Regions from separate parts of the Streptomyces sp. NPDC048018 genome, predicted to be linked through region 2. Evidence: riboswitches for the same ligand, from Rfam matches in the RefSeq annotation. Region 2 holds a riboswitch; the other holds the start of a gene.
What was found. A riboswitch is a leader RNA that binds a small molecule or an ion and turns the genes downstream of it on or off. The one in region 2 is predicted to bind S-adenosylmethionine.

Region 1: it holds a riboswitch for S-adenosylmethionine, as region 2 does, so the genes downstream of both, ACGF1Z_RS07640 (aminotransferase class V-fold PLP-dependent enzyme) here and thrC (threonine synthase) in region 2, are expected to answer to the same signal.

Annotation. Positions count from the first base shown of each region.
Region 1 is NZ_JBIDBK010000002.1:387,571-402,279, forward strand. It holds gene ACGF1Z_RS07605 (hypothetical protein) at 1-253, opposite strand, end outside; gene ACGF1Z_RS07610 (NlpC/P60 family protein) at 289-1,308, opposite strand; gene ACGF1Z_RS07615 (NlpC/P60 family protein) at 1,524-2,552, opposite strand; gene ACGF1Z_RS07620 (NYN domain-containing protein) at 2,808-4,172, opposite strand; gene ACGF1Z_RS07625 (hypothetical protein) at 4,218-4,460, opposite strand; gene ACGF1Z_RS07630 (rhomboid family intramembrane serine protease) at 4,612-5,355, shown strand; gene ACGF1Z_RS07635 (Lrp/AsnC family transcriptional regulator) at 5,352-5,633, shown strand; gene ACGF1Z_RS07640 (aminotransferase class V-fold PLP-dependent enzyme) at 5,706-7,133, opposite strand; SAM riboswitch class IV at 7,314-7,430, opposite strand; gene trpD (anthranilate phosphoribosyltransferase) at 7,520-8,584, opposite strand; gene ACGF1Z_RS07650 (cytochrome bc complex cytochrome b subunit) at 8,723-10,348, opposite strand; gene ACGF1Z_RS07655 (Rieske 2Fe-2S domain-containing protein) at 10,345-11,397, opposite strand; gene ACGF1Z_RS07660 (c-type cytochrome) at 11,394-12,203, opposite strand; gene ACGF1Z_RS07665 (heme-copper oxidase subunit III) at 12,276-12,896, opposite strand; gene ACGF1Z_RS07670 (hypothetical protein) at 13,084-13,485, shown strand; gene ACGF1Z_RS07675 (Ig-like domain-containing protein) at 13,498-14,709, opposite strand, start outside.
Region 2 is NZ_JBIDBK010000004.1:707,316-722,024, forward strand. It holds gene ACGF1Z_RS19245 (MoaD/ThiS family protein) at 246-521, opposite strand; gene thrC (threonine synthase) at 545-1,855, opposite strand; SAM riboswitch class I at 1,849-2,043, opposite strand; gene ACGF1Z_RS19255 (glucosyl-3-phosphoglycerate synthase) at 2,165-3,133, shown strand; gene ACGF1Z_RS19260 (hypothetical protein) at 3,172-3,549, shown strand; gene ACGF1Z_RS19265 (trehalose-6-phosphate synthase) at 3,650-5,026, shown strand; gene otsB (trehalose-phosphatase) at 5,151-6,002, opposite strand; gene ACGF1Z_RS19275 (DUF3263 domain-containing protein) at 6,079-6,318, opposite strand; gene ACGF1Z_RS19280 (ABC transporter substrate-binding protein) at 6,329-7,585, opposite strand; gene ACGF1Z_RS19285 (ROK family protein) at 8,004-8,981, shown strand; gene nagA (N-acetylglucosamine-6-phosphate deacetylase) at 8,981-10,126, shown strand; gene ACGF1Z_RS19295 (1-phosphofructokinase family hexose kinase) at 10,250-11,188, shown strand; gene ACGF1Z_RS19300 (hypothetical protein) at 11,381-11,749, shown strand; gene ACGF1Z_RS19305 (carbohydrate-binding protein) at 11,824-12,777, opposite strand; gene cdgB (diguanylate cyclase CdgB) at 12,898-14,586, opposite strand.

The DNA of each region.
Region 1 (14,709 bases), on a different contig from region 2:
AGCCGCCGAGCGGGATCCTCGCGAGCCGCCGGAACTCGGTGCGGGCGGCGGGGGCGAGCGCGGGGGCGAGGCCGGCCAGGTAGCCCGCCTCGTCACGGTGGAGGAGCGCCTCGGCGTGCCGGTCGAGCAGCCGCTGGACCTCGGCGGCGGCCGGGCGCTCCGGGGCCGGGGCGGTGCATCCGGCGAGGGCGAGCAGCCCCGTCAGCAGGCACACGAGGGCGCCGCGCGCCGCCCTGCCGTCCCGACCTGCCACGCCCTCGATCGTACGGGGGATCCCCGGCGGGGGTCTCAGACCCGGGTCACGGTGACGTGCGACATCATGCCGACCGGGTCGTAGCGGACCCGCGCGCCCGGATAGGGGGCGTGGATGACCTGGCCGTTGCCCGCGTAGATGGCCACGTGGCTGGCGTCGCTGCGGTAGGTGACGAGGTCGCCCGGCTGCGCCTGGGAGAGCGGGATCCGGCGCCCCGCGTTGCGCTGGGCCTGCGAGGTGCGGGGCAGCGCGATGCCGGCCTGGCGGTACGACCAGACCATGAGGCCCGAGCAGTCGAAGGCGGACGGTCCGGTGGCGCCCCACACGTAGGGCCGGCCGATGGCGCTGCGCGCGGCGATCACCGCGGCGGCGGCGCGCGAGGGGCCGAGGTCGCCGAGCGGCGGCGGTTCCTCGCCGAGCGCTTCGCGGCCGGAGCGGGAGGCCCGGTCGAATCCGGCCCGCTCGTCGGCGGTGAGCGAGGCGAGCAGCCGGCGGGCCTCGGCCAACTTGCCCTCGACGGTGCGCTTGTGGCGGGCCACCTCGGCCCGGCTGCGCTCCAGTTCGACGAGCGTGCGGCTCGCTTCGGCGCGCTCCTGGGACCGTTCGCGCAGTTCGCGCCGGAGCTCGCCGAGCGCGACGCCCTGGCGGGCGGTGACCCGGTCGAGGGCGGAGGCCCGGTCGAGGTAGCTGTCCGGGTCGGAGGAGAGCAACAGGGCGAGGGCCGGGTCGATGCCGCCGGAGCGGTACTGGGCGCCGGCCACCGAACCGAGCGCGCCGCGCATGCGGTTGATCCGCTCCTGGCCCCGGGCGAGGCTGTCCTGCGCCAGGGAGACCGTCCGGCGCAGCCGGGCGGCCTTCTCGTCCGCCCGGTGGTAACTCTCGGTGGCCCGCTCGGCCTCCTCGAAGAGGCGGTCGACGGCCGACTGCGTCGTCAGCGTGCGCTGGCTCGCGGCACCGGGGTCGGCGTGCGCGGGGACGGCACCGAGGGCCGTGGCCGCGGTGGCCGCGGCTGCGGTGAGGACGGTGACCCCGGTGGGTCGTCGGTGGGACGCCACGGATCGCGCTCCGTTCGGTTCGACGGACTGGGCGCGGCAGACAGTAGCCGCTGATCACTCCGCGTCCAACGAAGGCGCCGGGCACACAAAGTGACGCCCCGCCGGAGACCACAAGGTCACCGGCGGGGCGTCAGGTCAGTTCGCGGCCCTGCGAACCACCCGTTCGGAGGGCGGTTCGCGGGGTGTCCGGGGCGTGCCGGACGGTTCGCGTCGCGTCAGATGCGGACGCCGAACTGGAAGGTTCCCATGTAGTCCATGGACTCGTAGCGGACCACCGCGCCCGGCTTCGGGGCGTGCAGGATGGTGTTGTTGCCCGCGTACAGGCCCACGTGGGACAGGCCGTTGAAGAAGACCAGGTCGCCCGGCTTGAGCTGGCTGCGGCCGATCTTCACGCCGTCGTTCTGCTGGGTGTACGTGGTGCGGCTGATGCCGACGCCGGCCTGGCGGTACGACCACTGGGTCAGGCCCGAGCAGTCGTAGGAGTTGGGGCCCTCGGCGCCGGAGACGTACGGCTTGCCGAGCTGCGTGGCGGCGGCGTTGAGGGCGGCGGCACCGCGCTGCGAGGCGGGCACCTCGTTGCCGAGGTCGACGCGGTCGCCGGCGGCGCGGCTGGCGCGCTGCTCGTCCTGCTGCATCTTGGCGCGCTCGGCGGCCGTCAGCGTGTTGAGCAGCTTCTGGGCCTCGGCGAGCTTGCCCTGGAACTTCTTCTTCTTCTCGGCGAGCGTCTTGCGGACGTCTTCCAGGTCGGCGAGCTTCGTCGTCGCCTCGGCCCGCTCCTGGGCCAGGGTGCGCTGCTTGGCCTGGATGGACTGCAGGACGTCGGCCTGCTTGGCGCCGAGCTGGTCGATCGCGGACGCCTTGTCGAGGTAGGTGTCCGGGTCGGAGGAGAGGAAGAGCTGGAGCGCGGGGTCGATGCCGCCGGAGCGGTACTGCGCGGTGGCGACCGAACCGATCTGGCCGCGCAGGGTGTTGAGCTCCTGCTGGCCGCGGGCCACCTTGTCCTGGAGGGCGCCGATCTCCGTCTGGAGCTTCTCACGGCGCTCTTCGGCGAGGTTGTACTGCTCCGTGGCCTCCTCGGCCTCGTGGTGCAGCTTGTCGACCTTGGACTTGACCTCGTCGATCTTGGGCTTCGGGGCCGCCTGGGCTCCGGTCTGGGCGGTGAGCGCGACGGCCGCTGCGGCGGTCGCGGTGAGCACGGTCACACGGGTGCGGCTCGGTTGCTTGGGACGACGGTGGGACGCCACTCGGGCGAGCTCCTTCTTCCTCGAGCCGCCGACCGGGCGACGGCAGGCGGGACCCACGCTGATATCCCCGATGGATGATCGACCGCGCGAAGGTTCGAGCCCCGACCCTAGTGACCATCTTGTGATCAGTTCAAATCCCAAGGGTCAAAATCTCGCTCGCTCAACACATTATTTACGCGCACCCCACGGGCAGTAGTGGGCACTTGACCCTCTGCGGATCAGAAAACGGGCAATCAGGGCGCGCGTGACGATATTTCACGAGAGGCGCGAAAGGCGCTTCAGCAACAAGGCGGACGCGACGGGTCGCGCACCGGACTTGGCGACGCCGTCCGCCACCTCGCGGTCGGTGGAGACCACCACCACCGGACGCCCCGGCGGCTCCGCCCGCACCAGCTGACGGATCAACTCGTCGGCGGTGACACCGGGCTTGGAGAAGAGCACCCGCACGCCGCGCGGCGGGGCCAGCAGCACCGGCGCCGCCAGCTCGGCCCCGTCGAAGACACAGGTGATCTCCGCGCCGGAGCGGGCCGCGAGCGCGGAGAGGCCACCGAGCAGCCGAAGCCGCTGCTTCTCCAACGGCATCGTCGGATAGCCGGTCTTGGTGACGTTGTAGCCGTCGACCACCAGATGCGCCTGGGGCAGTTCGAGCAGCTGGTCCAGCAGCGCCGGGTCGGTCTCGGACAGGGCGCGGGCGGCGATGTCCTTCGGCGACATCCGGCCGGGCTCCACCGCGTCCACGGTGTCCGCCGGGTGCATCGAGGCCGGGGGCAGGGCGAGTTCGCGCCGCAGCCCCTGCGCGGCGTCCAGCACCGTGTCCAGGAGCAGCCGCAGCCGCATGTCCTCCACCGAGCGGCCCTCACGGGCGGCCCGCCGGCTGGACTCCAGGGCGGCCTCCACCTCGCCGAGCCGGGACTTGAGCCGCCGGGTCTCGCTCTCGGCGGCCGACACCCGCGCGGCGGCCTCGGCCCTCGCGGCGTCGATGTCGGCCTGGACGCGCCGCAGCGCCGCCTCGCCGCGCTTGACGTCGCTCTGGGCGCTGCGCAGCTTGCGGTGAAGCGATTCCGCTTCCTTGCGGGCGGCCTCCAGGTCGTGCCGCAGCTGCTCGGTCTCGGCCCTGGCGCGCTCCTTCGCGCTCGCGACCTCCTCGCGCAGGCGCTCCAGCTCTCGCCGGCCGGCCTCGTCGGCGCGCTCGGCGTCGGCGCGCTCCGCCTCCTCGCCGGCCGCGGCCACGAGCTTGCCCCAGCCGGCCGGGCGCAGCACATAGGCGGCCGCGGCGATGTCGACGGGGTCGGCGGCGGCGGGCGGGGTGCCGCTCTCGACGGCGCCGGCGAGCTCGGGCTGGGACTCCTTGAACCGTTCGCCGATCCGCTGCCGGAACAGCGGATCGCTCTCCAGGGCGGCCGCCATCGCGCTCCCGGCGAACTTGGCCCGGCGGGAGGCGGTGAAGCGGGCGTACTGCCGCAGCGGGGCGGGCAGCTCGGAGACGGCCAGACCGCCGAAGGCGTCCGCGACCAGCGCGACGACCTTCCGCCGGACGGCTTCGGGCAGGGGCCGGTCGAGCGCCTCGGCGGGGTCGTCGGCCGGACCCGCCGGCCGATCACCGTGCGCGGGCTGCTCCACGATCCGTCACCCCTCTCCCTGTCGTCGCCCTCGTGGGGCCGCTTCTCAGGAAGCGGCGCCGGGCCTGTCCACCAACTCGATCTGATCCACCGCGTTGCACCAGCGGCAGCGGACCGACTCGATGGTCTCACTGACCACCTCGCGCTCCTCCACCTTGGGCTCTCCGGCGAGGTCCAGATGGACGTACTCCACGACCTTGGACGAGCGGGTCACGTCGAAGCGGGTCAGGTTGCCGCAGAGAGTGCAGCGCCAGCGGGTCTCGGCGGTCGGCAGGGGAACCGTCGTCATCGTGCCGTCCTCTTTCCGTACGAGGATTTACGGGCCCGCGGTGCGCCGTCGAACTGCGGGAGTACTGCCCGTAACCCTACGGCCTCCCGGGTCTCCCGTGTCACGGCGAGGCACTCTGTCCAGGTGGGGCCCGGTACGCCATGATCTGTCCATGATCGATTGGCGGGGCGTGGCCCTCCGAGCCTGGCGGGGCGCGCGGAACGGGCCGACGGTGACCTACGGACTCATCGCCGCCTGCGTGCTGCTGTTCGCCGTCGGACCGGTCTCGGGGCTCAACCCCCAGTACGGCACCGGCGACACCCTGCTCGCGGCGCAGAGCGCGTACTTCCAGCGGTGGGGCGTGATCCCGGCGGACCTCGTGCACGGCGAGCCGCGGGCCCTGCTCACCCCGCTGACCGCCCTCTTCGTGCACGGCAGCTGGCTGCATCTGCTCGGGAACATGCTGTTCCTGTACGTCTTCGGGGCGATGGCCGAGGAACGGATGGGAGCGGCCGGCTTCTGCCTGTTCTATCTGGGCAGCGGCTCCCTCGCGCTGCTCGGGTACGCGGCGGCGCACTTCGACGAGGTGGACGCCGAGCAGACCCTGGTCGGGGCGTCGGGGGCGATCTCCGCGGTGCTCGGGGCCTTCCTCTACCTCTTCCCGCGCTCCCGGGTGACCAGCCTGTTCCCGTTCCTCCTCTTCCTGCCGCTGCGCTTCCCGGCCTGGATCGTGCTGATCTTCTGGTTCGCGCTCCAGTGGCTGGCGGCGCGCTCGGCGGGATCGGGGCCCGGGGTCGCCTATCTGGCGCACGTGGTGGGCTTCGGCATCGGGTTCCTCTACGCGTGGGCGCGCTACAGGCGGCCGGATAGAGTGAAACCACCAGCCGCGGCCACCGAGGGAGAAAGCCAGCCGTGATCACCGCGATCGTGCTCATCAAGACCAGCGTGGACCGGATCCCCGAGATCGCCGAGGCGATCGCCGCGATCGACTCGGTCAGCGAGGTCTTCTCGGTCACCGGCACCTACGACCTGATCGCCATGGTCCGGGTGGGGCGCCACGACGACCTGGCCGACATCATCCCCGGCCGGATCTCCAAGATCCCGGGCGTCGAGGGCACCGACACGCACGTCGCCTTCCGCGCCTACTCCCAGCACGAGCTGGACGCGGCCTTCGCCATCGGCCTGGAGTCGTAGGACGGACGCACGCGAACGGTGAAGCCGGCCTCTCCCCCGCGGGAGGCCGGCTTCACCCGTACGAGGGATGGATCAGCCGCGGTCCGGGACGCAGCGGCCGTCCTCGGTGCGGTAGTTCCACCGGGCGCCGTCGCGGACGAGCTCCTTCACCGCGCCGACGAAGCGTTCCACGTGCTCGTCGGGCGTGCCGGCGCCGAAGCTCACCCGGATGGCGTTGAGCGAACGCTCGCCGGGGGCCGCCTCGGGGGCGCCGCACTCGCCCGGGTCCTGCGGGTCGCTGCCGAGCAGGGTGCGCACCAGCGGGTGGGCGCAGAACAGGCCGTCGCGCACCCCGATGCCGTACTCGGCGGAGAGCGCGGCGGCGAAGTGGGAGCTGTTCCATCCGTTCACGACGAAGGAGATGACGCCGACGCGCTCGGCCTCGTCGCCGAAGAGGGAGAGCACCCGCACCTCGGGCACCTCGGCCAGGCCCTCGCGGACCCGGGCGATCAGGTGGCGCTCGCGCGCGACGAGCCGGTCGAAGCCGGCCTCGGTGAGCGCCCTGCAGGCCGACGCGATGGCGTAGACGCCGATGACGTTGGGCGAGCCTGCCTCGTGCCGGGCCGCGGTGGTGTGCCACTCCACGTCCACGCCGCCGTCGTCCCGGCGGGCCACGGTGCGGGAGGCTCCCCCGCCCGCGAGGTAGGGGTCGGCGTCCTGGAGCCAGTCGGCCCGGCCCGCGAGCACCCCGGAGCCGAACGGCGCGTACAGCTTGTGACCCGAGAAGGCGACCCAGTCGACGTCCAGCTCCTGTACGGAGACCGGGTGGTGGGGCGCCAGCTGGGCGGCGTCCAGGACGATCCGTGCGCCGTGCGCGTGCGCGGCGGCGGCGAGTTCGCGCACCGGCCACAGCTCGCCGGTGACGTTCGAGGCGCCGGTCACGCAGACCAGGGCGGGGCCGTGGGGATCGCGCTCGGCGAGCGCGCGCTCCAGGGTCTCGACGGCCTGCCGCGGGGTCCGCGGTGCGTCCAGGTAGGTGATCCGGGCGTCCCGCCAGGGCAGCAGCGAGGCGTGGTGCTCGGTCTCGAAGACGAAGACCTGGCAGTCGGCGGGGATCGCCTGGGCGAGCAGATTGAGCGAGTCGGTGGTGGAGCGGGTGAAGACGACCTGGTCGCCGGGGCGGCAGTCGAGGAACTCGGCGACGGCGGTCCGGCTGTTCTCGAAGAGGTCGGTGGAGAGCTGGGAGAGGTACCCGGCGCCGCGGTGGACGCTGCCGTAGTACGGGGCGTACGCGGCGACGTCGTCCCACACGCGCTGCAGGGCCGGCGCGCTGGCGGCGTAGTCGAGCGCCGCGTAGGTGACCTCGCCGCCGGTGACCAGCGGGACCGTGACGTCCCTGCCGAGGACCGGCAGCGGGGCGTCGCAGCAGGCGTCGGGCTCGGCGGACGGGGCGGTGGCGATGGAGGCGGAGGCGGTGGCGACGGAGGCGGCGGTGGCGGCGGCGTTCGGGCGTGCGGACATGACGGTATCTCCCGGCATAAAAGGGGCGCGAAATGGCGTGAAGAGGCCCGCGCGACGGCAGCGCGAAGAGGGTGCCGCGTACGGGTGGTGATGGAGAAGGGGGCCGGAGGCCCTAGCGCATTCGCTTGCTCACGAGACACTGCTCCCTAGAGGACCAAGGACCCCAGGGTTGTGCGCAGGGGTCCGCGCTTGCCGCAGGCTTCTGCACGTGCGGCCTGGTCTTCACCCGGGGCACCCCGCCACGGACGGAGGGTTGCCGGACAGCCAGCCGGGGCTTTGTCGCTGTCACTCATGACCTGGTACAGAACCTATGCCAGTCGATCACGACGACGCAACCCCGTCCCGGCATCCGGGACGGGGTCGTCGTACCGCGTTCACACGGGCCCTCAGGCGTTGCTGGCGGCCACCCACCGGTCCAGGGCCCGGCGTGCGGCACCCGAGTCGACGGACTCGGCGGCCTTCGCCATGCCGGCGCGCAGCCGCTCCGCCAGGGTGCCCTCCCCCGGCTCCAGGGCGGTCAGCGCCGCCGCCGAGTTGAGCAGCACCGCGTCCCGGACCGGTCCGGTCTCGCCGGCGAGCAGCCGCCGGGCGACGTCGGCGTTGTACGAGGGGTCGCCGCCGCGCAGGGCGTCCAGGGTCACCAGCTCGATGCCGACGTCCCGCGGATCGAAGCGCTCCTCGCGGACCGTGCCCTCACGGACCACCCACACCCGGGAGGTGCCCGTGGTGGTCAGCTCGTCCAGGCCGTCGTCGCCGCGGAACACCAGGGCGGAGTTGCCGCGCTCGGCGAGCACCCCGGCCACGATCGGCGCCATGCGCGGGTCGGCGACGCCGACGGCCTGGGCCCGCACCTTGGCGGGGTTGGTCAGCGGGCCGAGCACGTTGAAGGTGGTGCGGATGCCGAGCTGGCCGCGGGCCGCGGCCACGTGCCGCAGCGACGGGTGGAACTTCACCGCGAAGCAGATGGTGATGCCGGCCTCCTCGGCGACCTGCGCGACCCGCTGCGGGGTGAGGTGCAGGTTGATGCCGAGCTTCTCCAGGACGTCGGAGGAGCCGGAGGCGGAGGACGCGGCACGGTTGCCGTGCTTGACGACCTTCGCACCGGTGCCGGCCACCACGATGGACGCCATCGTGGAGATGTTCACCGTCTTGGCGCCGTCCCCGCCGGTGCCGACGATGTCGACGGCCGGCCCGGGCACCTCGATGACGTTGGCGTGCTCGTACATCGTCCGGACGAGACCGGAGATCTCGGCGACCGTCTCGCCCTTGGCCCGGAGGGCCACCATGAACCCGGCGATCTGGGCGTCGGTCGCCTCACCGCGCATGATCAGGTCCATCGCCCAGGCGGTGTCGTCGGCGGACAGGTCCCGGCCTTCGAGGAGCCCGTTCAGGAGGGCGGGCCAGGAGCGGCCCGCCGCGGTGTCGCCTCCAGCGGGGTTCACAGCGCTCATGGTCGCTCCTGATGTGTACGTACAGCCTGGCAAGGGGTTGCCTCCCACCCTATCGATCTCCGGGAACGGCAAAGAGCCCCGTCCATCGAATGGACGGGGCTCCCGCTGTGGCGACCTACTTCATGAGGTCAGAGGTGATCAGTGGTGGCCGTGGCCGCTCTGGATCTCCTTGTACTCCTCGGAAGTGGGCTTGGCGACCTGGCTGTCGCCGCCGTAGTAGCCCTTGTTGAGCTTGACCCGGAGCTTCTCCATGCGGCCGATCTTGCGCTCCACGCCGTTCTCGTCGACGCTCGGCGGCAGCTCGGCCGGCACGTACTGCTCGTGCGCCGTGAGCTTGTACAGCTCGCCCTGGCTGAGCGGCTGGTGGACCTCGACGAACTCACCGTGCGGCAGGCGCTTGATGATGCCGGACTCGCGCCCGTGCAGCACCTTGTCCCTGTCGCGGCGCTGCAGGCCGAGGCAGATCCGCTTGGTGACGATGAACGCGATGACCGGTCCGACGAAGAAGAAGATCCGGACGAACCAGGTGATCGAGTTGAGCGACAGGTGGAAGTGCGTCGCCCAGAGGTCGTTTCCACCACCCACGAGCATGATCATGTACGCGGTGATCCAGGCGACACCGAAAGCGGTGCGCGTCGGAGCGTTGCGCGGGCGCTGCGCGATGTGGTGCTCGCGCTTGTCGCCGGTGATCCAGGACTCGATGAACGGGTAGACCGCGATCGCGGCGAGCACCGCCGGGAAGATCGCCAGCGGGATCATCACACCGAGGACCAGCGTGTGGCCCCACAGGTTGATCTCCCAGCCCGGCATGACACGGATCAGGCCCTCGGCGAAGCCCATGTACCAGTCGGGCTGGGCGCCGGTGGACACCTGGTCCGGGCGGTACGGGCCGATGGCCCAGATCGGGTTGATCGAGGCGATGGCCGCGACGACCGCGATGACACCGAAGACCAGGAAGAAGAAGCCTCCGGCCTTGGCCATGTACACGGGCAGCAGCGGCATGCCGACGACGTTCTTGTTCGTCCGGCCCGGGCCCTCGAACTGCGTGTGCTTGTGGACGAACACCAGGATGAGGTGCGCGACCACCAGGCCGAGCATGATGCCCGGGAGCAGCAGCACGTGCGCCGAGTAGAACCGGGCGACGAAGTCGCCGCCGGGGAACTCGCCGCCGAACAGGAACATCGACAGGTAGGTGCCGACGACCGGGACGGACAGGATCGCGCCCTGCATGAAGCGCACACCGGTGCCGGAGAGCAGGTCGTCCGGGAGCGAGTAACCGGTGAAGCCGGTGAACATGCCCAGGAAGAACAGCAGGAAGCCGAACAGCCAGTTGATCTCACGCGGCTTGCGGAACGCGCCGGTGAAGAACACGCGCATCATGTGCACGAACATGCCGGCGAGGAAGATCAGCGCCGCCCAGTGGTGGATCTGCCGGATGAGCAGACCACCGCGCACCTCGAACGAGATGTGCATGGTCGAGTTGAACGCCTCGGACATCAGCTGTCCCTGGAGCGGGACGTACGGTCCGACGTACTCCACCTCGTTCATCGACGGGTGGAAGAACATCGTCAGATAGACGCCCGTCAGGATGATGATGAGGAAGCTGTAGAGGCAGACCTCGCCCAGCATGAAGGACCAGTGGTCCGGGAAGATCTTCCGCATGTTGGCCTTGGCCAGCGTGTAGATCCCCAGGCGACCGTCGGCCCAGTCGGCCACCCGCTCACCGGCGGGCGCCTTCTTCTGCGTATTGGTCACAGTGCTCATCCGCGCTCCCAGAAGGCAGGACCGACGGGCTCTGCGAAGTCGCCGTGCGCCTCGAGGAAGCCCTTGTCGTTCACGCCGATCCGCAGCTGCGGAAGGGCGTGGCCGGCCGGGCCGAAGATGACGCGGGCGCCGTCGGACAGGTCGAAGGTGGACTGGTGGCACGGGCAGAGCACGTGATGCGTCTGCTGCTCGTACAGGGAGATCGGGCAGCCGACGTGGGTGCAGATCTTCGAGAAGGCGACGATGCCCTCGTGCGACCACTCGAGCTCGCGCTTGTCCTTGATGTCCTCCGGCTGGATCCGGACGATCATCAGGGCGGCCTTGGCGATCTCGACCTGGAAGTCGTGATCGTGCTCCTCGAGGCCCTCGGGCTTCGCGAAGGTCAGCGAACCGACCGCGACGTCCTCGGGACGCAGCGGCTCGTTGGTGTTCATGTTGATGAGCAGCTTGCCCTTGGCCCACAGGGTGGAGCGCAGCTTCTTCTCGGGCAGCGGACCCATGTCACGCAGGAGCATCACGCCGGAGAGCGGCACCAGGGCCAGCGCGCCGAACATCGTGTTGCGGATCAGCTTGCGGCGGCCCATGCCGGACTCGGCGGCACCGGCCGCGAAGTCCGCCATGACCTTCGCCTTGACCTCGGGCGACGCCTCCATCGGGTGACGCTCGTCGGCGACCTCGACATCGGACATCAGGGTGCGGGCCCAGTGGACCGCGCCCGCGCCGATGAAGAACAGGGCCGCACCGAGGGTCAGACCCAGGGCGAAGTTGAGCGCGGACACCCGGCCGATCGGCCAGATGTACACGATCTTGTCGACCGGGAAGATCACGTACGAGGCGATGAAGCCGATCGTGGCCAGCATCGACAGCGTGAACATGAACGCGACCGCGCGCTCGGACCGGCGGGCGGCCCGCTCGTCGATGTCCTGGATGCGCGGCTTGTGGGGCGGGAGGCCCGGGTCGGCGAACGGGTCGTCGGCGACCTTCACCGCGCCGTGCGCGGTGGCCTGCTCGGTCGGCAGGTTCTCTTCTGGATTCTCTTGGGTACTCATGACTTCTTGGCCTTAGCGGTGTGGGCCGCGACCCAGATGGCAACTGCGATCAGCGCGCCCAGACCGAAGATCCACGCGAACAGTCCCTCGCTGACGGGGCCGAGGCCACCGAGCTTGAGACCACCCGGGTTGTCGGCCTTGTCGCTGTTCACGGCCTGGACGTAGGCGATGATGTCCTTCTTCTGCTTCTCCGGCATCGTGGTGTCGGGGAAGGACGGCATGTTCTGCGGGCCCGTCTGCATGGCCTCGTAGAGGTGCTTCGGGTCCACGCCCTCGAGGGACGGGGCGTACTTGCCGTAGGTCAGCGCGCCGCCCTCACCGGTGAAGTTGTGGCACTGGGCGCAGTTGGAGCGGAACAGCTCGCCACCCTTGGCGATGTCGGCGCCCTCAGGGCTGTACTGCCCGGCCTTCGGCGTGATCGGGCCGGCGCCGAGAGACGCCACGTACGCCGCGAGCTGATCGATCTCGGCCTGCGAGTAGATGACCTTCTTCTTCGGGACCTGGGCGCCAGGCTGCTGGGCCGGCATACGGCCGGTGCCGACCTGGAAGTCCACGGCCGCCGAACCCACGCCGACCAGGGACGGGCCGTCAGAGGTTCCCTGACCGCCGGTTCCGTGGCAGCTTGCGCAGCCGACGGCGTAGAGCTTCTGTCCCTCCTCGATGGCGAGGGACTGGGCGGTTTCATCGGCCTTCGCCGTGCCCGCGGGCGCGAACGCGGCGTACAGCCCCCCAGTTGCCGCCAGCGCGAGGAGTAGGACGACGACCGCCGCCAGCGGATGGCGTCGTCGTGCGGAGAGCTTTTTCACGGATTACCCCGGTGTCAGGATCTTCTGCGTCGATGCTTGCTGGATGTGTCTCCGCCCGGAGGCGGAGCCCGATTACTTGATCAAGTAGATCGTGGCGAAGAGGCCGATCCAGACGACATCGACGAAGTGCCAGTAGTAGGACACGACGATGGCGGCGGTTGCCTGCTCGTGGGTGAACCTCTTGGCGGCGTACGTCCGGCCGAGGACCAGCAGGAAGGCGATGAGACCGCCCGTCACGTGCAGTCCGTGGAAGCCGGTGGTCAGGTAGAAGACCGTGCCGTACGGGTTCGAGGACAGCGAGAGGCCGTCGTTCTTGACCAGCTCGGTGTACTCGAAGACCTGGCCGCCGATGAAGATCGCGCCCATCACGAACGTGATGATGAACCAGGTCCGGAGCTTCTTCACATCGCCCCGCTCGGCGGCGAAGACGCCGAGCTGGCAGGTGAGGGAGGAGAGCACCAGGATCGTGGTGTTCGTCGCGGAGAACGGAAGATTCAGGGCCTCGGCCTGTTCCGTCCAGAACTCCGCGCCCATCACGGATCGCAGGGTGAAGTACATCGCGAAGAGGGCCGCGAAGAACATCAGCTCGGAACTCAACCAGATGATGGTTCCGACGCTGGTGAGGTTCGGTCGATTGACCGACGGGTGCGCGTGCCCGGTATCTACTGTCGTTACTGTCGCCACGACCGACATTATGTCGGTCGCTTATCCCGCCCTCACTCCGGGGGGTGCCGTTCGGAGTGTCCGGGGCGCGTGTCCAGCCCGAACGGCCCATCCGGAAGCCGTTCCGGCACCCTTCGAACAGGTGTTGAACGGGTGTTGACGGGGTGTGGACCGGAGTAGCATCCGCGCAACGGCCGACCACCTTCACGGAGGAACGATGCAGTCGAGCGCCACGGTCCTGGTCTACAGCGACGACGCGAACACCCGCGCGCAGGTCCGCCTCGCGGCCGGGCGCAGGCCCGCCGCCGATGTTCCCCCGGTCGAGTTCGTCGAGTGCGCGACGCTGCCCGCGGTCCTGGCGGCGCTGGACGAGGGCGGCATCGACGTGTGCGTGCTCGACGGCGAGGCGGTGCCCGCCGGCGGCATGGGAGTGGGCCGGCAGATCAAGGACGAGGTCTTCCGGTGCCCGCCGGTCCTGCTGCTGATCGGGCGCCCGCAGGACGCCTGGCTGGCCACCTGGAGCCGCGCGGACGCCGCGATCACCCTTCCGGTGGAACCGGTGGAGTTCGCGGCGTCCCTGGCGTCCCTGCTGCGTTCGCGCCTGTCGATCGCCTCCTAGGCGCCCCTCGGCCTAGAGGGAGGGGCGCAGCCGGGCCTTGGCGTCCTCGGTGACGGTCGGGTTCCCGCCGTCCGTCACCAGGGCGCTGCCCTTGCGCCATTTGTCCCAGTCCAGGTTCCAGTCGCCGAAGCCGTTCCCGAAGGTGTCCATGGTGTCGCCCAGGCTGTTGACGACGCGGACGATGTCACCCGGACGGACGGTCTGGTAGAACCAGGCCGCGTTGTCGGTCGACATGCCGACACAGCCGTGGCTGACGTTGGCGGCCCCCTGGGAGCCCACGGACCAGGGCGCGGCGTGCACGTACTCGCCGCTCCAGGTCACCCGTGTGGCGTAGTAGACCGGGAGGTCGTACGACTCGGAGCTGCCCTCGGCTATCCCGATGCTGGTGCCCCGCATCCGGACGTAGTACTCCTTGCCGAGGACCACTTTGATCCCGTTACGGGTGGAGAAGCCCGGTTTCCCGGTGGTCACCGGAATGGTGTTGATCACTTCTCCGTTCTTGCGCACCGTCATGTAGTGCGAGCCGGCGTCCGCGACCGCTTCTATGCGGTCGCCGATGGTGAGCCGCAGCGGCTTGGACGCACCGCCGTAGAGCTTGTCGCCGACCTTGAGGCCGTCCAGGTTGCCGGTGACGGTGACGGAGGCGCCCGCGGGCCAGTACTCCTTCGGACGGAAGTGCAGCTTCTTGTCGTCCACCCAGTACCAGGAGCCCTCGACGGCGGGCGAGGAGCGGACCTTGAGGGCGCGTTCGACGACCGCCCGGGCCGCCCGGTCCTTCACCGGGAGGCTGAGTTCGGCGGTGATCGGCTGCCCGACCCCGTACGTGCCCGCCTCCGGGCCGAAGGCGGCGGTGAGCGCCCGTGCGGCCGGGGCCGTCTCGAACGTGAACGTACGGGCCCCTGGGGCGCCGTCGGCGTCCTCGGTGGCCACCCGGACGGTGTAGCGGACGCCGGCCGCCAGGGCGGCCGTGGAGCGCCACTTGCGCCCGTCCGCGGTCAGCTCGCCGGCCAGGTGGTGGCCCGACTCGTCGGTGGCGGTGACGTCGGTGATGCGCCCGTCGTCGCCCTTGGCACTGATCTCCAGCGGCTTCTCGGGATCCGCCTTCTTCCCCTCGGCCGGGGCGTTGAAGGAGACCTCGTCCGCCGCGTCGTAGGGCCTCGCCGTCAGCGGGTGGTCCCCGGCGCCCGCGCACGCCGTGGCGCCCGCGGTGACGGTGAGGACCAG
Region 2 (14,709 bases):
GGGGCAAGTCGGGCCCGGCAAACCGCGCAGAAGGTACACAAGGCACGGGCACTTTGGCTGCTTCTGGTCGCGCGCAGACGCATTCTCATATGCGCCTGGCATGAGCAGCGGAGGGGGCTTCCCCAACTCTACCGCGCTCAACCATGCAGAATTGCCCCTTCCGCTTCTTCTGGCGGAAGGGGCAATTCAGATATTGCGGGTACCCGTGAGTACGGCCGGTCGGCCGCCCGCACGGTGCCGGGCGGTCAGCCGCCGGCGACGGCGGGAATGATGGAGACGCCGGCGCCGTCCGGCGTCGCGGTCTCCAGACCCTGCTCGAAGCGCACGTCGTCGTCGTTCACGTACACGTTGACGAAGCGGCGCAGCTTGCCCTGGTCGTCCAGGACGCGGGCCGCGATGCCCGTGTGGTTCTTCTCCAGGTCGGCGATGACCTCGGCGAGGGTCCCGCCCTCGGCGGACACCTCGGACCGTCCACCGGTGTAGGTGCGGAGGATGGTGGGGATGCGGACGTTCACGGCCATGGCTGTCTTCGTACCTCTCGGCTTCAGTGGGCCAGGCCCGCGTCGCGGAACGCGTCCAGGCTCGGGCGGATCGTTGCGGTCGCCTGCGAGCCCTCGGCCACGGCGTCCAGGGTCTTGAGGCCGTCGCCGGTGTTGAGGACCACCGTCGTCAGCGTGGGGTCGATCAGACCGTTCTCGACGAGCTTCCTCGTCACCCCGACGGTCACGCCGCCCGCGGTCTCGGCGAAGATGCCCTCGGTGCGGGCCAGGATCCTGATGGCGTCCACGACCTGCTCGTCGTCGACGTCCTCCACGGCTCCGCCGGTGCGGCGGGCGATGTCGAGCACGTACGGGCCGTCGGCCGGGTTGCCGATCGCCAGCGACTTGGCGATGGTGTCCGGCTTCTGCGGGCGGACCACGTCGTGACCGGCCTTGAAGGCGGCGGACACCGGCGAGCAGCCCTCGGCCTGGGCGCCGAAGATCTTGTACGGCTTGTCCTCGACCAGGCCCAGCTTGATGAGCTCCTGCAGACCCTTGTCGATCTTCGTGAGCTGCGAGCCGGAGGCGATCGGGATGACGAGCTGGTCCGGGATGACCCAGCCGAGCTGCTCGCAGATCTCGTACGCGAGCGTCTTCGAGCCCTCGCCGTAGTACGGGCGGAGGTTGACGTTCACGAAGCCCCAGCCCTCGCCGAGCGGGTCGCCGATGAGCTCCGAGCAGAAGCGGTTGACGTCGTCGTAGTTGCCCTCGATGGCGACCAGGTCGCCGCCGTAGACGGCGGCCATGACGACCTTGCCCTGCTCCAGGTCGTGCGGGATGAACACGCAGGAGCGGAAGCCGGCCCGGGCGGCGGCGGCGCCGACGGCGCCGGCCAGGTTGCCGGTGGAGGAGCACGACAGGGTGGTGAAGCCGAAGGCCCGGGCGGCCTCGATGGCCTGGGCGACGACCCGGTCCTTGAAGGAGTGGGTCGGGTTACCGGAGTCGTCCTTGACGAAGAGCCGGCCGGGCTCGACGCCGATCTCCCGGGCGAGGTTGTCGGCCTGGACGAGCTTGGTCCAGCCGGGGTTCAGGTTGGGCTTCTCGGCGACGTCGGCCGGAACGGGCAGCAGCGGGGCGTAGCGCCAGATGTTGGCGGGGCCGGCCTCGATCTGCTTGCGCAGGGCCTCGGGGTCGCCGGTGGGCAGGTCGTACGCGACCTCGAGGGGGCCGAAGCAGAGCTCACAGGCGAAGATCGGGCCGAGCGGGAAGGATTCACCGCATTCACGACAGGAGAGTCCGGAAGCGGGACCGAGATCAACGGTGGTTCCGGGTGCGACGGTCTGTACAGCCATGGAGGCGAGGCCCTTTCTCCTCATCTTCCTCATGACGCATTTCGCCATGAGACGGATTTGGCACCTTCCCTAGCCGGGAGCCTCGCGCTGAAAAGCTGTGCCCGTCAGGGGCTCCACCTGGGGTGGTGACCGTGAGACGGGTGGGCGAGTAACCGACTGGAGGGTTGCCGGGGCTTCAACGGGCCGTTTCCCTCTGCCCCTCTGGATGAGCGGTATTCGATTGTGAGACGCGGTCGGCACCCCGACATGCATCGGGCATCCGCGTTGTTCAAGACTGTAACCGAAGGCTTCCGAGGGGGAGACGGTCGTCCGATCCGCGAGATGGAGATCACGTTGCTGGAAGAAGTGGAGCGCTGGCTGGCCCGGCGGTCCTGGTCCGTGGCCGACCGTCCGCTGGAGCGGATCCTCGCCGCCAAGCGGGGCACGAAGGTCAGCGTCGTCCTGCCCGCGCTGAACGAGGAGGCGACGGTCGGCGCGATCGTCTCGGTCATCCGCCGCGAGCTGATGACCCCGGCGGTGCCACTGGTGGACGAGCTGGTGGTGATCGACTCCGGCTCGACCGACCGGACGGCCGAGGTGGCCGCGGCGGCCGGCGCGCGGGTGGTGGCGCGCGACGAGATCCTGCCCCGCATACCGGCCGTGCCGGGCAAGGGCGAGGTCCTCTGGCGGTCACTGATGGTGACGAGCGGGGACGTCATCTGCTTCGTGGACGCGGATCTGCGGGACTTCTCGGCGGACTTCGTCACCGGGATCGTGGGGCCGCTGCTCACCGATCCGGACGTCGACTTCGTGAAGGCCATGTACGACCGTCCGCTCGGCGCCGAGTTCGACGGGCTCGCCTCCGGGAGGCCTCCCGGCCAGGGCGGCCGCGTGACGGAGCTGGTGGCCCGGCCGCTGCTCAATCTGCACTGGCCGCGCCTCGCCGGATTCGTCCAGCCGCTGGGCGGCGAGTACGCGGCACGCCGCTCGCTGCTGGAGCGCCTCCCCTTCCCGGTCGGTTACGGAGTGGAGCTGGGTCTCCTCGTGGACGCGCTGCACACGGTCGGCCTCGACGCGCTCGCACAGGTGGACGTGGGGGTGCGCAAGCACCGGCACCAGGACGGCCTGGCGCTCGGCCGGATGGCGGCGGCGATCTACCGGACGGCCCAGCTGCGTCTGTCGCGGGGGCACCTGGTGCGGCCGCTGCTCACTCAGTTCGAGCGCGGCGAGGACGGTTTCACGCCGCACACCCACGCGGTGGACACGGAGGAGCGGCCCCCGATGACGGAGATCGCGGAGTACGCCGAGCGCCGCGTGGCGTGACACCGGATGATGATCATTTCTGCCTATATTTCCGTTTCATGCGGTTCAGACACGACACGGGAATCCTGCCGGCGGCCCTCGGCATCGCGGCCGCGGCACTGACGCTCACCGGCGCCGCACCGGCCGCCGCTGCCCCGGGCGGGGCCGCCCCGGAGGTCACGTACGCGTACGCCGCCCCGGCCGGGACCGGCGCCCGCGCCGCGCACGCGGCGCCGGGCCTGCCGGGCCCCGTCCCGCAGCCGTCCGCGCCGGCCCCCGCGCCACCCGCCCCGCACGGCGGTCCGCACGGCGGAGCCCAGGGGAGGGCGGCGGCGCAGGCCGGCGCGCGCCTGTGGCTGCTCGGCGGGCTGGGGCTCGCGCTGGCGGCGACGGGCGTGGTGGCCCGGGCGGCGGCCAGGAGCCGCACGGGTCGCTGACCGGCAGCCGGACCCCGGGCCCACCCGCTCCGTCTGGCGCGAATCCGTACGTCTCGTATCCGCACGTTTGAGCGTTTACCGGACGGGCTAGGTTCGGCATATGGCTTCTGTCCTCGTGGCATCGAACCGCGGCCCGGTCTCCTACACCGTGCGTGACGACGGCTCCCTGGACACCCGGCGGGGCGGCGGCGGGCTCGTCTCGGGTCTCAGCGCCGTCGCGTCGGAGGGCGCGGCGGAGGACGGCCTCTGGGTGTGCGCGGCGCTCGGCGACGCCGACCGGGAGGCGGTGCGGCGCGGGGTGGCCGAGCCGGGCGTGCGGATGCTGGACATCGACCCGGAGGTGTACGCCGACGCGTACAACGGCATCGCGAACTCGGTGCTGTGGTTCCTCCACCACCACCTGTACGACATCCCGCGCGAGCCCGTCTTCGACGCGGCCTTCCGCCGCCGCTGGGAGTCGTACCGCGCCTACAACCGCGCCTTCGCCGAGGCCCTGGCCGAGGCGGCCGACGACGGCGCGGCGGTGCTCGTGCAGGACTACCACCTGGCGCTGGTGCCCGGGCAGCTGCGGGCGCTGCGCCCCGACCTGCGGATCGCGCACTTCACGCACACCCCGTGGGCCTCGCCGCAGTACCTGGGGATGCTCCCGGACGACGTGCACCACGAGCTGGTCGAGGGCATGCTCGGTGCCGACGAGGTCGGCTTCCACACCCGGGCCTGGGCGTCCGCCTTCCTCGCCGACCCGCTGGTCGAGCGGGCCGCCGACGCCACGCGGGTCGCGGTGCACCCGCTCGGCGTGGACGCCGGGGAGCTGCGCGCGCTCGCCCACCGCCCCGAGGTCGACGAACGGCTCGCGGCCCTGCGGGCCGAGGTCGGCGACCGGAAGACCATCGTCCGCGTCGACCGCACCGAGCTGTCCAAGAACATCCTGCGCGGCCTGCTGGCCTACCGGGAGCTGCTGACGACCCGCCCCGAGTGGCGCGGCCGGGTCGTCCACCTCGCCTCCGCCTACCCCTCCCGGCAGGACCTGGAGGTGTACCGCGCGTACACGGCCTCGGTGGGCGAGCTCGCGGAGCGGATCAACGAGGAGTTCGGCACACCGGACTGGCGGCCCGTCCTGGTCTCCGTCCAGGACGACTTCACCCGCTCCCTCGCCGCCTACCGGATGGCCGACGTGGCCCTCGTCAACCCGGTGCGCGACGGCATGAACCTGGTCGCCAAGGAGATCCCCGTGGTCTCCGACGCGGGCTGCGCCCTGGTGCTCTCCCGGGAGGCCGGCGCGTACGAGGAGCTGCGCGCCGACGCCCTCACGGTGAACCCGTACGACGTGACGGGCACCGCCGAGGCCCTGCACGAGGCCCTGTCGATGCCGGCTCCGGAACGCGCCGACCGCACGAAGCGCCTCGCGGCGGCCGCGACGGCGCTCCCGCCGCAGCGCTGGTTCCTGGACCAGCTGGAGGCCCTGCGGGCGCTCTGACGAACGACCCCGGCGGACCGGCGCCGGCCCTTCGACGCCGCCTTCGGCCCGGAGGCCCCCGAAGCGGCCTGCCCCACCGGGAGGTCCTGGCCCCGGTCCGCCCGCGGTGGGGGTGCGGAGGCTGCTACGCCCCCGGGCCGAGCGCCTCCGCCACCCCCGCCAGGAAGTCCACGACCGCCGCCGGGCCCGGGACCGTGAGGTCGGCGCGGCCGGCGAGCTCGGGGACGGCCTCGGAGGCGGCGGCGGAACAGACGAGGAGGCCGGGGGTGCCGTCCGAGCGGAGTTTCTCGACGGCGGCGTAGGCGGCCAGGTCGCCCAGGTCGTCTCCGGCGTAGAGGACGGAGCCGGCGCCGGTCTCGCGGACGTACTCGGCGAGGGCGACGCCCTTGTCCATGCCCGGGGGCCGGAGTTCCAGCACCATGCGGCCGGGTTCGAGGACCAGTCCGTGGCGCGCGGCCAGGTCGCCGAGGGGGCCCTTCAGGGCCTCGAAGGCTCCCTGGGGGTCCGCCGCACGGCGGGTGTGGACGGCGACCGCGCGGCCCTTCTCCTCGATCCACGTGCCGGACCAGGCCCCCACGCGGTCCAGGAAGCCGGGCAGCTCGGCGCGGACCGAGGCGACGCCCGGGTGGGGTGCGGCGGCGTGGACGGTGCCGGAGACGGCATCCCAGCGCTCGGCGCCGTAGTGGCCGAGGACGACCAGGTGCTCCAGGCCGGGGACCCCGGCGAAGCCTCCGTAGCGGACCGCGACCCCGGCGGGGCGGCCGGTGATCACGGCGACGGAGGCCACCCGCGGGGCGAGGGCGGCCAGGGCGGGCACGGCGCCGGGATGGGCGCGGGCCTGCTCCGGGTCGGGGACGATCTCGGCGAGCGTCCCGTCGAAGTCGAGGGCGACGACGGCCTTCTCCGGGCGCGCGAGCAGCGCGGCCAGACCGTCTCGGCCGGCGGTGGTGGTCGGGTGCGGAAGGCGGCTGACCATGCTCACGACCCTACCGAGGGATCGCGTCCGCGTCAGCGCCACCACCCCCGGCACCCGTTCCGGCGGCGGCACCGCCTCAGCGGCGGGCTTCCCTCTCGGCCCTGACCCGGCGCAGGCGGTTGACCGTCACCGGGTCGTGGACGAGGGCCCTCGGGTCGTCGAGGAGGGCGTTGAGCAGCTGGTAGTAGCGGGTGGCGGAGAGGCCGAGCTGTTCGCGGACGGCCCGCTCCTTCGCGCCGGGGCCCGGCCAGGAGCGCCGCTCCATGGCCAGGACGGCCCGCTCGCGCTCGCCCAGCGCGCCGGATTCGGTGGTCATACAGACCAACTTATTCCGCGCTCTCCGCCGCCGTCGCCTCGCGGGCGATCCGCCCGAGGATCTCGGACGGCTTGGCGTCGGGCCGGACCGTCTTGCCGATGTCCTTCTTCACCCGGCCGCTGACCTGCGCCCAGGAGGTCTTGCCGACGGGCGGCAGCTGGGAGTCGGGCAGCGCCTCCAGGAACTCGCGGAGGCTCGCGTGCTCGGGCGCGGACTGCATGGCGGCGGAGGCGGTGACGGTGGCGGGCAGCAGGTCGTTGTCGCCGGCGAACTTCAGCACGTTCTCGTCGCTGAAGACGAAGTCGAGGAAGGCGCCGATCTCCTTGCGGTGCCCGTTCTGCCGGAAGCCCATGATCCAGTCGGCGACGCCCATGGTGGCCCTGGCCTTGCCGTCGGCGCCGGGCAGGGCGACCTTGCCGACCCTGACGCCCTTCTTCTCGGCCTCCTGCATCAGGGACGGGTGCCCGTTGAGCATGCCGACCTCGCCGCGGGTGAAGGCGGCGAAGGCCTCCTTGCGGTTGAGCTCGCCGGGGGCGACGGGGCCGGTGAGGCCCTCGGCGACCAGGTTCTTCCGCAGCCAGTCGAGGGTGCGGATGTTCGCCTCGGAGTCGATCCGGTAGTGGCCGGTGTCGTCGGTGTAGCCGCCGCCGCCGCTGAGCAGCCACATCAGCGTCTCCGCCTGGGCCTCCTCGGGCCCGAGCGGCAGCGCGAAGGGGTACGCGACGCCCTTCTTCCTGAGCTTCCCGGCGGCGGCCGCGAGCTCGTCCCAGGTGGTCGGGGGCTGGTCGATGCCGGCCCGGTCGAACAGGTCCCGGTTGAAGAAGAGCAGCCGGGTCGAGGCGACGAAGGGCAGGCCGTACTGGGTGCGCTTGTACTCCCCGGCGTCGACGAGCGGGGCCAGGAAGTTGGCCTGGACCGGTATGGAGAGCATCTCGTCGGCGGAGTAGAGGTCGCCGGCGGCCGCGTAGTCGGCGTACGCGCCGATCTGGGCGATGTCGGGCGCCCGGCCGGCCTTGACGAGCCCGGCGACCTTGCTGTCGACGTCGTTCCAGGACTCGACCTGGACCTGCACCTTCACACCGGGGTTCTTCGCCTCGAAGGCGGCGACGAGGCCGGCCCAGTACTTCTTGGTGGAGTCGCCGCCGGTGAGGTCGTAGTCGGCGGCCACGAGCGTGAGGGTGACGTCTCCGCCGTCGCCGCTCAGCGTGCCGCAGCCGGAGAGGCCGGCGGTCAGACCGAGAGCGGTGGCCGCCGCGGCCAGTCCAATGAATCGTCGCCGCTGCACAGCCGTAACCCACCCTTTGCTCGTCGTCGAGGTTTTGGTCGGCCGCAAGTTTCTCCCAGCTGCTCACCGGAGGTCTACACCACTCGCATATCGCTTTTGCAACGCATTCGCGCGCGCACCGCGTCCGGCTCCGTACGTTCTGGCAGAATCTGCCGCGCTTTCCTTCTGGTCTGGACCAAGCAGGGCCTTGCCCCACCCACCCCGCGGCCACCCCACCGGACCCCGCGGCCCGCGTACGGAATGCCCCCGCGATCCGCCCGGCAGCGCGGTCCCGGCGCCGGGCGGACGGGCTCGACGGGAGAGTCGCGGCCGGGGCGCGCCGCCGGGGATTTGTATCCGACCGCAACAATCCTCCGCAGTGGACTAGACCTTTCGGGGGATCTCGCGCCAGACTGTCCCCGTGAGACACGTCATCGCCCTCGATGTGGGCGGCACCGGTATGAAGGCCGCCCTCGTCGGGACGGACGGCACCCTGCTCCACGAGGCCCGGCGTGCCACCGGGCGCGACCGCGGGCCCGAGGCCGTCGTCGAGACGATCCTCGGGTTCGCCGAGGACCTGCGCGCCCTCGGCCGGGAGCGGTACGGCGAAGCCGCCGCGGCCGCCGGCGTCGCCGTGCCCGGCATCGTCGACGCCGAGAACGGCATCGCCGTCTACGCCGCCAACCTCGGCTGGCGCGACGTCCCGATGCGCGCGCTGCTCAGCGACCGCCTCGGCGGCATCCCCGTCGCCCTCGGGCACGACGTGCGCACCGGTGGCCTCGCCGAGGGCCGGATCGGCGCCGGCAACGGCGCCGACCGCTTCCTCTTCGTCCCGCTCGGCACCGGCATCGCCGGCGCCATCGGCATCGGCTCCGCGATCGAGGCCGGCGCGCACGGCTACGCCGGCGAGATCGGGCACATCGTCGTCCGCCCGGGCGGCACCGCCTGCGGCTGCGGCCAGCGCGGCTGCCTGGAGCGCTACGCCTCCGCCTCCGCCGTCTCCCTGGCCTGGGCCGCGGCCTCCGGCGACGCCGAGGCCGACGCCGCCGACTGCGCCAAGGCCGTCGAGTCCGGCGACCCCCGGGCCGTCCGCGTCTGGCAGGAGGCGGTCGACGCCCTCGCCGACGGGCTGGTCACCGCGCTCACCCTGCTGGACCCCCGCACGCTCATCATCGGTGGCGGTCTCGCCGAGGCCGGGGAAACCTTGTTCACACCCCTTCGGGCCGCGGTGGAGGAGCGCGTCACGTTCCAGAAGCTGCCCGCCATCGTCCCGGCGGCCCTCGGGGACACCGCCGGATGCCTGGGCGCGGGCCTCCTCGCCTGGGACCTGCTCGCCGACGGGCGGCCGACCGACGAGCAGCCGACCGACCGCCCCACCGACTCGGAGGTATCCGCCTGATGGCCGTTTCCACAGTTCTCACGGGGGCCCGCGTGGTGCTGCCGACCGGGGTCGTCGAGAACGGACGAGTGATCGTCGAGAACGGCCGTATCGCCGGCAGCGCGGCGCAGGACGCCCCCGCGCTCGACCTCTCCGGCCACTGGCTCGTGCCCGGCTTCGTCGACATGCACAACCACGGCGGCGGCGGCGCCTCCTTCACCTCCGGCACCGTCGACGAGATCCTCACCGGCGTCCGCACCCACCGGCTGCACGGCACGACCACCGTCGTCGCCTCCTTCGTCACCGGCGACATGGACTTCCTCGCCCGCCGCGCGAGCCTGGTCGCCGAGCTCGCCGAGCAGGGCGACATCGCCGGCATCCACTTCGAGGGCCCGTTCATCTCCCCCTGCCGCAAGGGGGCCCACGACGAGACGCTGCTGCGCGACCCCGACCCGGCGGACGTGCGCAAGCTGATCGACGCGGCCCGCGGGCAGGCCCGCATGGTCACGCTCGCGACCGAGCTGCCGGGCGGCATCGACTCCGTACGGCTGCTCGCCGAGCACGGCGTCATCGCCGCGATCGGGCACACGGACGCGACGTACGAGCAGACGCAGGCCGCCATCGACGCGGGCGCCACCGTCGCCACCCACCTCTACAACGCGATGCCCGGCCTCGGGCACCGCGCACCCGGCCCGATCGCCGCGCTCCTGGAGGACGAGCGGATCACCGTCGAGCTCATCAACGACGGCACCCATCTCCACCCGGCCGCCCTGGAGCTGGCGTTCCATCACGCGGGCCCGGAGCGGGTCGCCTTCATCACCGACGCGATGGACGCGGCCGGCTTCGGCGACGGGCGCTACATGCTCGGCCCGCTGGAGGTCGAGGTGAAGGACAGCGTGGCGCGGCTCGTCGAGGGCGGCTCGATCGCCGGCTCGACGCTCACCCTCGACCGCGCGTTCAAGCGCGCGGCCACCGTCGACGGGCTGCCGGTGGAGTCGGTCGTCCAGGCCATCTCCGCCAACCCCGCCCGACTCCTCGGCGTGTACGACCGGGTCGGCTCGCTCGAGCCCGGCAAGGACGCCGATCTCGTCGTCCTCGACGCGGACTTCGAGCTCAAGGGCGTGATGCACAAGGGCGCCTGGGTGGTTGAGCCCCAAGTGGGCTGATTTCGATCCCCGTCGTCACCGGGTGTCGCACGGCGGTTGGTCCCGGGGTCTGGGCCAACCGCCTTCTCTTTGGCATGATCAGGGCGCTGACAGCCGGTGACAGAGACGACGGGGGTGGGTCCGGTGATCCTCACGGTCACCCTCAACACGGCGCTGGACCTCACGTACCGGGTCCCCGCGCTCGTCCCGCACGCCTCGCACCGGGTCACCCAGGTCATCGAACGCCCCGGCGGCAAGGGCCTCAACGTCGCCCGCGTGCTCGGCGCCCTCGGCCACGAGACGGTCGTCACCGGCTTCGCCGGCGGCGCCACCGGCGAGACCCTGCGCGCCCTGCTCGCCCGGACGACCGCCGGACAGCCGGTCCGCGACGCCCTGGTGCCGACCTCGGGCGCGACGCGCCGCACCGTCGCCGTCGTCGACGCCGCGAGCGGCGACACCACCCAGCTCAACGAGCCCGGACCCGCCATCACCCCGGCCGAGTGGACCGCGTTCACCGAACGCTTCACCGAACTCCTCGACGGGGCACGGGCCGTGGCCCTGTGCGGCAGCCTGCCACCGGGCATCCACGTCGGCGCGTACGCGGAACTCGTCCGCCTCGCCCGCGCCGCCGGCGTCCCCGTCCTCCTGGACACCAGCGGCGAGCCGCTGCGCCGCGGCATCGCCGCCCGCCCCGACCTGGTGAAGCCCAACGCCGAGGAGCTCGCCCAGCTCACCGGCTCCCGGGAACCCCACCGCGCCACCCGCGACGCCCGCCGCCGCGGCGCCCACGCGGTCGTCACCTCGCTCGGCCCCGACGGCCTCCTCGCCGCCACCCCGGACGGACTCTGGCGGGCCGCCCCGCCCGCCCCCGTGAAGGGCAATCCGACCGGCGCGGGCGACTCGGCCGTCGCCGCGCTCCTCGCCGGAGTCGTCGACGGCGCCGACTGGCCCACCCGCCTCGCCCACGCGTGCGCCCTCTCGGCCGCCACCGTGCTCTCCCCGGTCGCCGGCGAGTTCGACGCGACGGCGTACGAGGCCCTGCTCCCGCGCGTCACCGTCCACGAGCCGGCGACGGCGGCGTAGCGCACCACCGAGTCCACACGGGTCACCCACCGCGACACCACTTCGTCCGCTTTACGTCATTTTTGTGGCCGATACTCCTCTTTTCGACCCTCGGTAAATCATCTTGGATGTCTCCACGACCCGATTAATCGAACGGAGACTCGAATGCGTGGGAAGCGGATAGCTGCAACGTTGGGCACCGTCGTGGCTGCAATGTCCCTGACCCTGTCCATGTCCAGCTCCGCCTACGCGGCAAATAACGGCGTGAGGGGCTGCAGCACCACTGGCGCGTACGGGGACTACTACTACGACAATTACCACGGCCCTGATGCCACGATCAGCATCAAGATGAGCCTCATGGACTCCCTCGCCGACGGGAACAGCGTCCGCGTCAGGATGCTCTCCAAGGACGTCCACGGGCGGTGGGTCTTCTGGCCCTGGCACACGAACAGCAGTGGAAACGGCACCACGAAGACCTGGCAGACCACGGCCTCGTACCGCGGGGGTCTCTTCGATATCGGTATCCAGGTAGCTCGGATGAACCCCGACGGAACCGTCAAGAACAGCTGCACCGACTGGTAACGGAAAAGGCCGTGAGGCTGACGCGCTGAGGAGTCGCCTCACGGCCTTCCCGGCATCCAGTGACGGGTCGACCGTCAGTTCGTCACATGCCCCGACTTCAGCGAGACCTGGTCGAGTATCGCGTCGCACTGGTCGCCCGCTTCGCAGGAGATCTTCAACGCGTTCCCGCCCTTCTTGAGCGAGACGTAGGCATAGGTGTTGGTCCAGCCCTTCGCCCAGTCCCCTTCCGCGGCCTTGGCGAAGTTCGACATGTTCAGCGAGCGCGGCTGGGTGTCATTGACGGTCAGCGAGGTCTTGGCGTCCTTGCCCGGCACGCTGTAGGTGATGTAGAGCGTGTATTCGCCGTCCTGCGGCACGTCCACGGTCCAGCTCGCCGAGCCGCCTGGCCCGTTGAAGTTCACGTAGGCGCCGTCCGCGCCCTTCGCACCGGCGATGTCCCGGGCGAGGGTCGCCGGCCCGCCCAGCTTCAGCGTCGCAGCGTCCTGCTTCGGGAGTTGCTGCGGGGGCTGCGAGGGCTGGCTGGGGTCGGTGGACGGGGTCTCGGAGACGACGGTGGACGTGCCCGTCGGGGTGCCGCCCGAGCCCGCCGTGTCGTTCTCGTCGCCGGTGTTGCTGATCACCGCCGCCGTGATGCCGATCACGACGACCGCGACGACCGCCACGGCACCGATGAGCAGGCCCCTGGTGTTGGGGCCGCCGCCGCGCGGACCGGACGGCACCGGGGGCACCGGCCGGGTGGGGGCGCCGCCGTTGTAGGTCTCGGGGGCCGCGTACTGGGGGTGCGGCTGGCCGTAGCCCTGCTGGTGCGGGACCTGGCCCTGGGCGGCATGGCCGCCGTACTGCCGCTCGCCGACCGTGCGGACCTGGTTGTACGAGGTGCGGGGAACGCCCGGCTGCGCCGCCGGACCCGGGTAGCCGTAACCGCCGCCCTGGGGCGGCTGGGCACCCGCGGCCTGTCCGTCCGCGTACAGGTAGCCGAACGGATCGTCGTCCTCGGGGGTCTTCGCGCCGTCGTTACCGGCAGCCATCCGGGTCACTCCTTCTTGCCTGCTCGCCAGCCGTCGCCGACCGGCCGAGCCTACCTCGAACGGCCCTGCCGGCGGTTCGGCGAGGTGTGTACGACCGGTGAACGACCCTGCCCGGTCCGGCTAGCCGGCCCGCCGGTGCACCTTCGAACGGGACCGCTTCTCGATGTACATCCGCTGGTCGGCGCTGTTCAGGACCTCTTCGACGGACATGCCGCACTCGGCCCAGCCGATGCCGAAACTGGCCCCGACGCGCACCGCCCGCCCGTCGACCCGGATCGGCGGGATGATCGCGTTCCGCAGCCGGACGGCGAGGTCGGCGGCGTCGGCCGCGCCCAGGCCGTCGGCGAGGACGACGAACTCGTCGCCGCCGAGGCGGGCGACCGTGTCCCCGTCCCGGACCCCGGTGGTGAGGCGGCGGGCGACCTCGATGAGCACGGCGTCGCCGGTGTGGTGCCCGAAGCGGTCGTTGATCGACTTGAAGCCGTCCAGGTCGCAGAAGAGGACCGCGAGGCCTTTCGTGCCGTCGTCGACCTCGCCGCCGGTGGGGGCCACGATGTGCAGGTGGTGGTCGTACGGCCCGGCACCGCCGCCGACCGGCGAGAAGCCGAAGCCGTGCTCCTGCTCGTAGTCGTACGGCGACTCGAAGCCGTCCGTGGAGGCGGCCACCGGATCCCCCGCGGCGGCGAAGGGACGCTCGCAGATCCGGGCGGAGAGCCGGGACCGGAGCTCGGCGCTGTTGGGGAGACCGGTCAGGGCGTCGTGCGAGGCACGGTGGGCGAGCTGGAGCTCGTGCCGCTTGCGCTCCTCGATGTCCTCGACGTGGGTGAGGAGGAAGCGGGGGCCGTCGGCGGTGTCGGCGACGACCGAATTGCGCAGGGAGACCCAGACGTAGGTGCCGTCGCGGCGGCCGAGGCGCAGCTCGGCGCGGCCGCCCTCGGCGGAGGTGCGGAGCAGGGTGCCTATGTCCTCGGGGTGGACCAGGTCGGCGAACGAGTAGCGCCGCATCACGGAGGCGGGGCGGCCGAGGAGCCGGCACAGGGCGTCGTTGGTGCGGAGCAGCCGGCCGTGCTGGTCGCCGCCCATCTCGGCGATGGCCATGCCGGACGGCGCGTACTCGAAGGCCTGCCGGAAGGACTCCTCGCTGGCGCGCAGCGCCTGCTGCTCGCGCTCCAGGCGGACCAGGGCGCGCTGCATGTTGGAGCGCAGGCGGGCGTTGCTGATCGCGATGGCGGACTGCGAGGCGTACATCTGGAGCGCCTCGCGGCCCCAGGGGCCCGGGTGGCGGCCGTTGCGCGGGCGGTCGACGGAGATGACGCCGAGCAGCTCGCGGCCGGAGCCGCCCGAGGACCCGCCTCCCGGGCGGGTCGAGCCGAGCCGGGGGGAGTACATCGGCGCGTAGAGGCGGTCGTGCGGGTGCCACTCGTCCTCGAAGCGGGGGGCCGGGCCCTCCGTGTGCCACTGCGGGACGTCGTCCTCGATGAGCACCCAGCCCTCGGTGTGCGGGATGAAGCGCAGGTCGCCCCAGGCCTCGCCCATGGACAGGCGGCGGTCCCAGGAGGCGCGGGAGCCGACCCGGCCGGTGATCAGGGCTTCCGCGGCGGTGCTGCCGGCGAAGGCGGCGACGACCAGATCGCCGTCGGGGCGCACGAGGTTGACGCAGGCCAGCTCATAGTTGAGCCCCGCGACGATGCCGTCGGCGACGGCCTGCAGAGTGTCCGCCAGGCTGCGGGCGGTGTTGAGGTCCGCCACGACCTGATGCAGCTGCCGCAGGGTCGCAAGACGGACGTACGGCTCCGACTCGGTCTCCATCGCTCGCTCTCCCCGAGACCTCGACAGCTGACTCCTGGGTTCTCATCGGCTTCATGGGCTTCGTGGTGCACTGTCCCCGCCACTGAATCACAGCGAGCTGTGCACCCGGTACACAGGGTCAAC